3 regions of the Rhodococcus sp. NPDC060086 genome follow, and region 2 is predicted to be linked to each of the others. Evidence: riboswitches for the same ligand, from Rfam matches in the RefSeq annotation. Region 2 holds a riboswitch; each other region holds the start of a gene.
The links. A riboswitch is a leader RNA that binds a small molecule or an ion and turns the genes downstream of it on or off. The one in region 2 is predicted to bind cobalamin.
Positions count from the first base shown of each region.

Region 1: it holds a riboswitch for cobalamin, as region 2 does, so the genes downstream of both, cobN (cobaltochelatase subunit CobN) here and ACFWB0_RS14605 (ABC transporter substrate-binding protein) in region 2, are expected to answer to the same signal.
Region 3: it holds a riboswitch for cobalamin, as region 2 does, so the genes downstream of both, ACFWB0_RS21580 (ABC transporter substrate-binding protein) here and ACFWB0_RS14605 (ABC transporter substrate-binding protein) in region 2, are expected to answer to the same signal.

Region 1 is NZ_JBHWWZ010000057.1:3,828-6,092, forward strand. Features, by position in the region: gene cobN (cobaltochelatase subunit CobN) at 1-1,241, opposite strand, end outside; cobalamin riboswitch at 1,294-1,510, opposite strand; gene ACFWB0_RS22435 (cobalamin biosynthesis protein CobG) at 1,536-2,265, shown strand, end outside.
Region 2 is NZ_JBHWWZ010000023.1:1,024-3,288, forward strand. Features, by position in the region: gene ACFWB0_RS14600 (O-succinylhomoserine sulfhydrylase) at 1-719, shown strand, start outside; cobalamin riboswitch at 753-878, shown strand; gene ACFWB0_RS14605 (ABC transporter substrate-binding protein) at 961-1,854, shown strand; gene ACFWB0_RS14610 (FecCD family ABC transporter permease) at 1,914-2,265, shown strand, end outside.
Region 3 is NZ_JBHWWZ010000052.1:6,428-8,692, reverse strand. Features, by position in the region: gene ACFWB0_RS21585 (FecCD family ABC transporter permease) at 1-154, opposite strand, end outside; gene ACFWB0_RS21580 (ABC transporter substrate-binding protein) at 241-1,281, opposite strand; cobalamin riboswitch at 1,333-1,526, opposite strand; gene ACFWB0_RS21575 (IclR family transcriptional regulator) at 1,561-2,265, opposite strand, start outside.

The DNA of each region.
Region 1 (2,265 bases), on a different contig from region 2:
GTGAGCCATTCCTCATCCTGCCCACCTGCGTCGATCAGCGCGTGGATCAGGGTGTTTCCGGCTGCAGTGTCATCGAGTTCAGGGTCGTCGTCGAAATTCACACCGGGGAAACCGTCGCCGAGGTCGTATCCGAGGTCGCGCATCGCTCGCAACATCTTGATCGCCGACACCGGAGTGTCGAGGCCCACGGCGTTGCCTACGCGTGAATGTTTCGTGGGATATGCCGATAGCATGATCGCGATGCGTCGTTCTGCGGGCGGGACGTGCCGTAATCGGGCGTGCGCGACCGCGATTCCCGCCACCCGCCGGCAGCGTTCCGGATCGGTGACGTACCGGGGCAGACCGTCGACGTCGAGTTCCTTGAACGAGAACGGCACCGTGATGATGCGGCCGTCGAATTCGGGTACCGCGATCTGGGTCGCGGAGTCGAGTGGGGACACGCCGTCGTCCGAGTCTGCCCAGCTCTCGCGGCTCCACGTCAAGCAGAGGGCTTGCAGAATCGGAATATCCAGTGCGGCAAGGGCCCCGACGTCCCATGCTTCGTCCTCGCCGCCGGCGCTGACAGTGGCCGGCTTGGTGCCGCCGGCGGCGAGCACGGTCACGACCAGGGCGTCGAGGGTGCCGAGTTCGGCGAGGAGATCGTCGGGAGCGCCGCGCAGTGAGGCGCAGTGCACGACCACGGCATGCGCTTTACCGGTCGCATCGATCGCGTCGGCCAGATCATGCGCGAACTGCACGTTTCCGCTGGTGTGGTGGGCTCGGTAGAACAACACACCCACCCGTGGCAGCGACTCGACAGCCGGAGCAGGACGTTCGAGCACACCCCATTCGGGTAGCTCGGCCGGCGGTTCGAACCCCTCACCGCCGAGCAGGACGGTGTCGGACAGGAACGCGTGGAGTTGCGCGAGGTTCGCGGGGCCGCCGTGGGCAAGGTAGCGATGTGCCTCTGCAGCAGTGCCGATCGGCACCGTCGAGTAGCTCATGAGCTCCGCGTCGGGAGTCTGTTCACCACCCAGGACGACGACGGGAACACCCCGCGCGAGGACTGCATCGAGCCCGTTCTGCCACGACTTGGCCGAGCCGAGAATCCGCACGATGACCAGGTCGGCGCCCTCGAGCAGCCCGCTCAGGTCGGTGTCGACGTCGAGGCGGGACGGGTTTCCGACCGCCCAGTCGGCGCCGCTCGCACGGGCCGACAGCAGGTCGGTGTCGGACGTCGACAGCACAGCAAGGCGCGTCACGACGCACCGCAAAACCCAAGGCACACGGCCATGTTCAGTCTCCAAAACCCTCGTGGACTACTCATGTCGTGGCCGGTCTCCTGGCTGACGGATCATTGCTGCTGCGCCGACCTTCCCAGACTTGCGTCCAGTGGTCTCCGTTCCGGCGAGCCGGTACGGACGAGGGCGAGCAACTACCGCTCACAGTGGCGAGGGCCGCGCCGGTTTCTCACCGGCTTCCCGTAACCACGACGTCGCCAGCGTAGCGCACCATTTCCTGAGCATGTGCAACCATGTGCACCCGTGGAGCACGTCTTGCCCGAAATTCCCCCCGATCGCTGCCCCGGATTGCTGCGACCGCACCTCGCCGCCGACGGGGCGCTGGTGCGTCTGCGCACTCCGGGCGGCCGCGTGCCGTCCAGCGGTCTGCAGCAACTCTCGGCCGCCTCCCAGAAATTCGCCGACGGCGACGTGCACCTCACATCGCGGGGAAATTTGCAGGTCAGAGGTATCTCGCTCGACGAGTGCGGCAAAGTTCCTGCCGATCTGGTCGACGCAATTGCCGCAGCCGGGTACCTGCCGTCGCCGACGCACGAACGAGTGCGCAACCTGGTCGCATCACCCCTGTCGGGGCTCGTCGACGGGGTCGCCGACATCCGGCCGTTGATCGGTGCGCTCGATACCGCGCTGTGCGCCGAACCGGCCCTCGTCGAGCTGCCGGGCCGCTTCCTGTTCGGTCTCGACGATGGCCGGGGCGACGTCGCGGGGCTCCGCTGCGATCTTGCAGCCATCGCCGTGGACACGCACACGATGCGGGTCGGCATCGGCGAACTGGTCGGTCCGACGGTACCGATGCCGCAGGTCGTCGACACTCTGATCGACCTGGCTCTTCGGTTCGTACAGACGCGCGGAACGGTGTGGCACGTCCGGCAATTGCCGGGCCGCGGCGCCGAACTCGGAGGCGACGGCCCGGCTCCCGCGCTCGCGTCGCATGCGATGCCGTACGGAGCGCTCGGCGGTGCGGTATCACTGCTGGTCCCGCTGG
Region 2 (2,265 bases):
CGAACCCGATGCAGACTCTCGTCGACGTCCGCAAGGTCTCCGAGATGGCGCACGCAGCAGGCGCAAAGGTGGTGTTGGACAACGTCTTCGCCACCCCGCTGCTGCAGCGCAGCCTCGATCTGGGCGCCGACATCGTCGTGTACTCCGGCACCAAACACATCGACGGTCAGGGCCGGGTGCTCGGCGGCGCGATCCTCGGCCCCCAGGACTACATCGACGGGCCCGTCAAGAACCTCATCCGTCATACCGGTCCGTCACTGAGCCCCTTCAACGCGTGGACGCTCCTCAAGGGCCTCGAAACGATGCCCGTCAGGTTGAATGCCGCGGTCGACTCCGCGTTGCGTCTCGGCAGGTTCCTGGAGTCGAACGACAAGGTGCGCTGGGTCAAGTACCCCTACCTCGAATCGCACCCGCAATACGAGCTCGCGACGTCGCAGATGAGCGGCGGCGGCACGATCCTCACCTTCGAACTCGACGCCCCCGAGGGCGAAGGCAAGAAGCGTGCGTTCGAACTGCTCAACAAGTTGCGCATCGTCGACATCTCCAACAACCTCGGCGACACGAAATCACTCATCACCCACCCCGCGACCACCACCCACCGGGCAATGGGACCGGAGGGGCGCGCCGCGATCGGCCTGTCCGACGGAGTCGTGCGCCTGTCGGTGGGCCTCGAAGATCACGAGGATCTGCTCGAAGACCTGGCGCAGGCGCTCGCCTGACCCGGAAACGCTGTGGGATACGCTGCGGGTGCTCTGCCAGTCGGGCAGGGCGCCCGCAGCGTTTTCGGTGAAGCCGGTGAAAACCCGGAGCTGTCCCGCAACTGTGATCCCGGTTCCACCGGGTAAGCCAGGTCAGCCGGCGCCGCGGACACATACTGGTCCTCGGACGAAGGACGGTATCGTGCCGCAACTCGTCGTTGCAGCCGTGCTGTTTTCGTCCTCCGAGCCACGGAGGATGGCTGTGCCACTCACTTCCCGCAGGTTTCTCACCGCCGGTGTCGCCGCTCTTGCCCTGGTGATCGTCGGCTGCAGTAGCGGTGACGATGCCGCGTCCGACAGCACTGCACCTGCAGAGTCCGGGACGCCGCAGGCCATCGTGTCGCTGAGTCCGACCACCACCGAGATGCTCTACGCGGTCGGTGCGGGCGAGCAGGTGATCGCCGTCGACGACCAGTCCGACTACCCCGAGGGCGTCCCGGTCACCGAACTGTCGGGCTACAACCCCAACGTCGAGGCCATTCTCGGTTACGACCCCGATCTCGTCGTCGCCACCGACGACAACGGCGACCTCGTCGCCGGACTCGGGAATGCCGGCGTCGAGGTCCTGCTTCTTCCCGCTGCCGTCACTCTCGACGACACCTACGCCCAGCTCGAGCAGGTCGGTGCCGCGACCGGCCACGTCGCCGACGCCGCCGAACTCGTCGCGCAGATGCAGACCGAGATCGACGAGATCGTCGCATCCGTGCCCGAGCGTGAGACACCGCTGCGGTACTACCACGAACTGGACAACACGTTCTACAGCGTCACCGACGACACCTACATCGGCGAGATCTACTCGATGCTGGGCCTGACCTCCATCGCGACCGGCGGCGACGGATACCCGCAGCTGTCCTCCGAGTACATCGTCGAGCAGAACCCCGACCTGATCTTCCTCGCCGACTCGCAGTGCTGCGGTGTCACGCCCGAGACGGTCGCCGAACGCGCCGGCTGGGCGGAGCTCACCGCCGTCCGCGACGGGCAGGTCCACGTCCTCGACGAGGACATCGCGAGCCGATGGGGTGCGCGCGTCGTCGACCTCGTGCGTGAACTCGCCGCAATCGTCACCGCCGTTCCCGCGGGCCAGCCTGCGCCGTGATCACCTCGCGTCGCCGCGCACTCGTGTTGGGTGGCGCGGTGATCCTTCTCCTCGCGGCGATGCTCGTCGGGATCCTCGTCGGTCCCGCCGGGCTCACCCCGCGCGGTGTGCTGCTCGACATTCTCGACAAGATTCCGTTCGTCGACGTCGACTCGGGTCTGAACACGCGACAGCAGGCGATCCTGTGGAACATTCGCATGCCCCGGGTTGTGCTCGGTGTGATCGTCGGAGCGATGCTCGCGATCGCCGGCGCCGCCTACCAGGGCGTTTTTCGCAATCCGCTCGCCGACCCGTACCTCCTCGGCGTCTCGAGCGGTGCGGGCCTCGGCGCGACACTCGCAATCGTGGTGGGCGGCGCCGCCGGATTCGCGGGGGTGCCCGTCGCCGCATTCGCGGGTGGGATGCTCGCGG
Region 3 (2,265 bases), on a different contig from region 2:
GCAGGGTCCGCGGCAGTCGCAACTCCCACACGATCCCTTCGCGGATCGCGCTCACCGAACTGTCCGCCAGACCGATCCGATCGAAGATGACCGCGTACACGTCCGACACAGAGAGTTCGGCGGGGCCGATCGTGACCGTCGCAGCGATCGACATCGCCAGTACCGCGAGCCCGACCACGACGACGACCGCTGCGACCGGGGTACGTTCGGCAGGCGACCGGTCTTTCGTCGCCGACACCATCAACCCGCGAGGTTCCACTCGCGCAGAGCGCCGGCCACCTTCTCGATCCCGTCGATCGTGCGGATCGACGGGTTCATGTCGGCACCGTTGACGACGATGTACCGCTGGTTCTGCACAGCTGTCAGACGCTGGGTGACCGGATTCGATTCGAGGAATTCGATCTTGCTGTCGAGTGCGTCGCCCGCGATGCTGCGCCGGCTCAGATCGCCGAGCACCAGTGCCGTGGGATCACGGTCGAGGATCGATTCCCAGCTCACCTGCGGCCACTCGTTCGTGGTGTCGTCGAACACGTTCTTCGCACCGACGGAGTCGGTGATGATGCCCGATGATCCGCAGCAGCCCGCAACGTACGGGGTGGCGGTGTCGGCGAACCAGTACGCGAGCGACGCTCCGGAGGCATCGATCTCGCCCGCAGCGACCTCGTACCGCTGCTCGAGTTCGGCGACGAAATCTTCTCCACGCTCGGCTACGTCGAAGATCGCGGCGAGTTCGCGGATCTCCTTGTACACCGACTCCATCGTCAGGGGTTCGGTGCGGTTGCCGTCGGAGTTGACGCTGTCGTCGTCCTTGCCGTCGCAGTCGGTGGGCGACAGGTACGACGGGACCCCGATCTGCTCGAACTGCTCCGATGTCGCGACTCCGCCCTCGCCGAGGGTGCCCCCGAAGGAAGCCGACACGAAGTCGGGTTCGGTGTCGAGCACGACCTCGAAGGAAGGATTGTTGTCGGCGAGGCGCGGGACCTTCTCGTTCTCGGCCGCGAGGTTCTCGCGCACCGGGTCGGTCCAGGTCGCGGTGCCGACCATGCGGTCGGCCAGGCCGAGCGACAGCAGGATCTCCGTCGACCCCTGGTTGAGCGACACAGCCCGCCGGGGAGGCCCATCGATCGTGACGGTGCGCCCGCAGTTTTCGATGCTCAGCGGGTAGTTCGACGTCGACGACGCGGTGATGTCCTGCTCGGTGGTATCGGTCTCGGTGTCGCTCGACGAGCAACCTGCCACGGTCATCGCCGCAGCGATGAGTGCGACACCGACACGCAGCATTGTGGGCCGCCCCGTGCGGGCGGCGAATATCGGAGTGTTCATGTCCATCCTCGTGGTGTTGCCTCGGTCGGCGCAGGTGTCCTGGCTCCCGGATCGACGCTCTCCCCCGGCCTTCCAACCCGTGCGGGCCGTGACCATGAATTGGGGAATCGCTCCTCGGTGACAGTTGCGGGACAGCCCCGGATTCGCACCGGTGTTCCCTACGTCGGTTCGAACAGTACAAGACCGGCCTCGGCCTCCGAACACGTGGATGCCTCGTCCACCTCGGTCCGCTCGTGATCAGAGGACGGCTCGTGACTCCCGAAGCAAAGAGGCGTACGACCGCAGCAGCTCCCAGACGTCCGAATCATTCACGTCGAGCCTTCCGGTGCGTCCTGTGGCCGTCAACGCTCCGGTGAGTCGTCCGTCGCTCGAACGCACGGGCACGGCGAGTGCGGTCCGCCCGATACGACTCTCGTCGACCTCGTACGCAGCATCCGAATCCTGGACGCCCCGCAGTTCCGCCGCCAGTTCCGACGGCTCGATCTTGGTGCGCTCGGTGACGCGGCGAAGTCGGCCGGTGCCGATCAGTTCGGGCCGCTGCGCCAGAAGCAACTTGCCGATCGCCGACGCATGCAGGTGCGTCGTCCACGTCGATTCGCCGGGCAGTTCGTGGTCGGGGTCGCGATCCACCAGGTGTACTCGCCCACCGCTGTAGGAGGCGAGGTAGATGCCGTACCGAGTCCGGCTCCGCAACTCTTCGACGACGGGGCCCGAGTCGACGTGTTGCAACGGATCGGGCGCGGCAGAGGCGAGTTCGCGGATCCGGCACCCGAGCGCGAAACCCGATAGGTCCTCCACACGCACGAGATACCCGTCGGCCACGAGGAGGTTGAGGAGCCGGTATGCGGTCGCAGGCGGGGTGCCGGTCAGTGTCGCGATGTCTCGCGCCGACGCGCCCGCACCGAGAGTGGCGACGGCCTCGAGCATCGCGAGGGCGCGTTG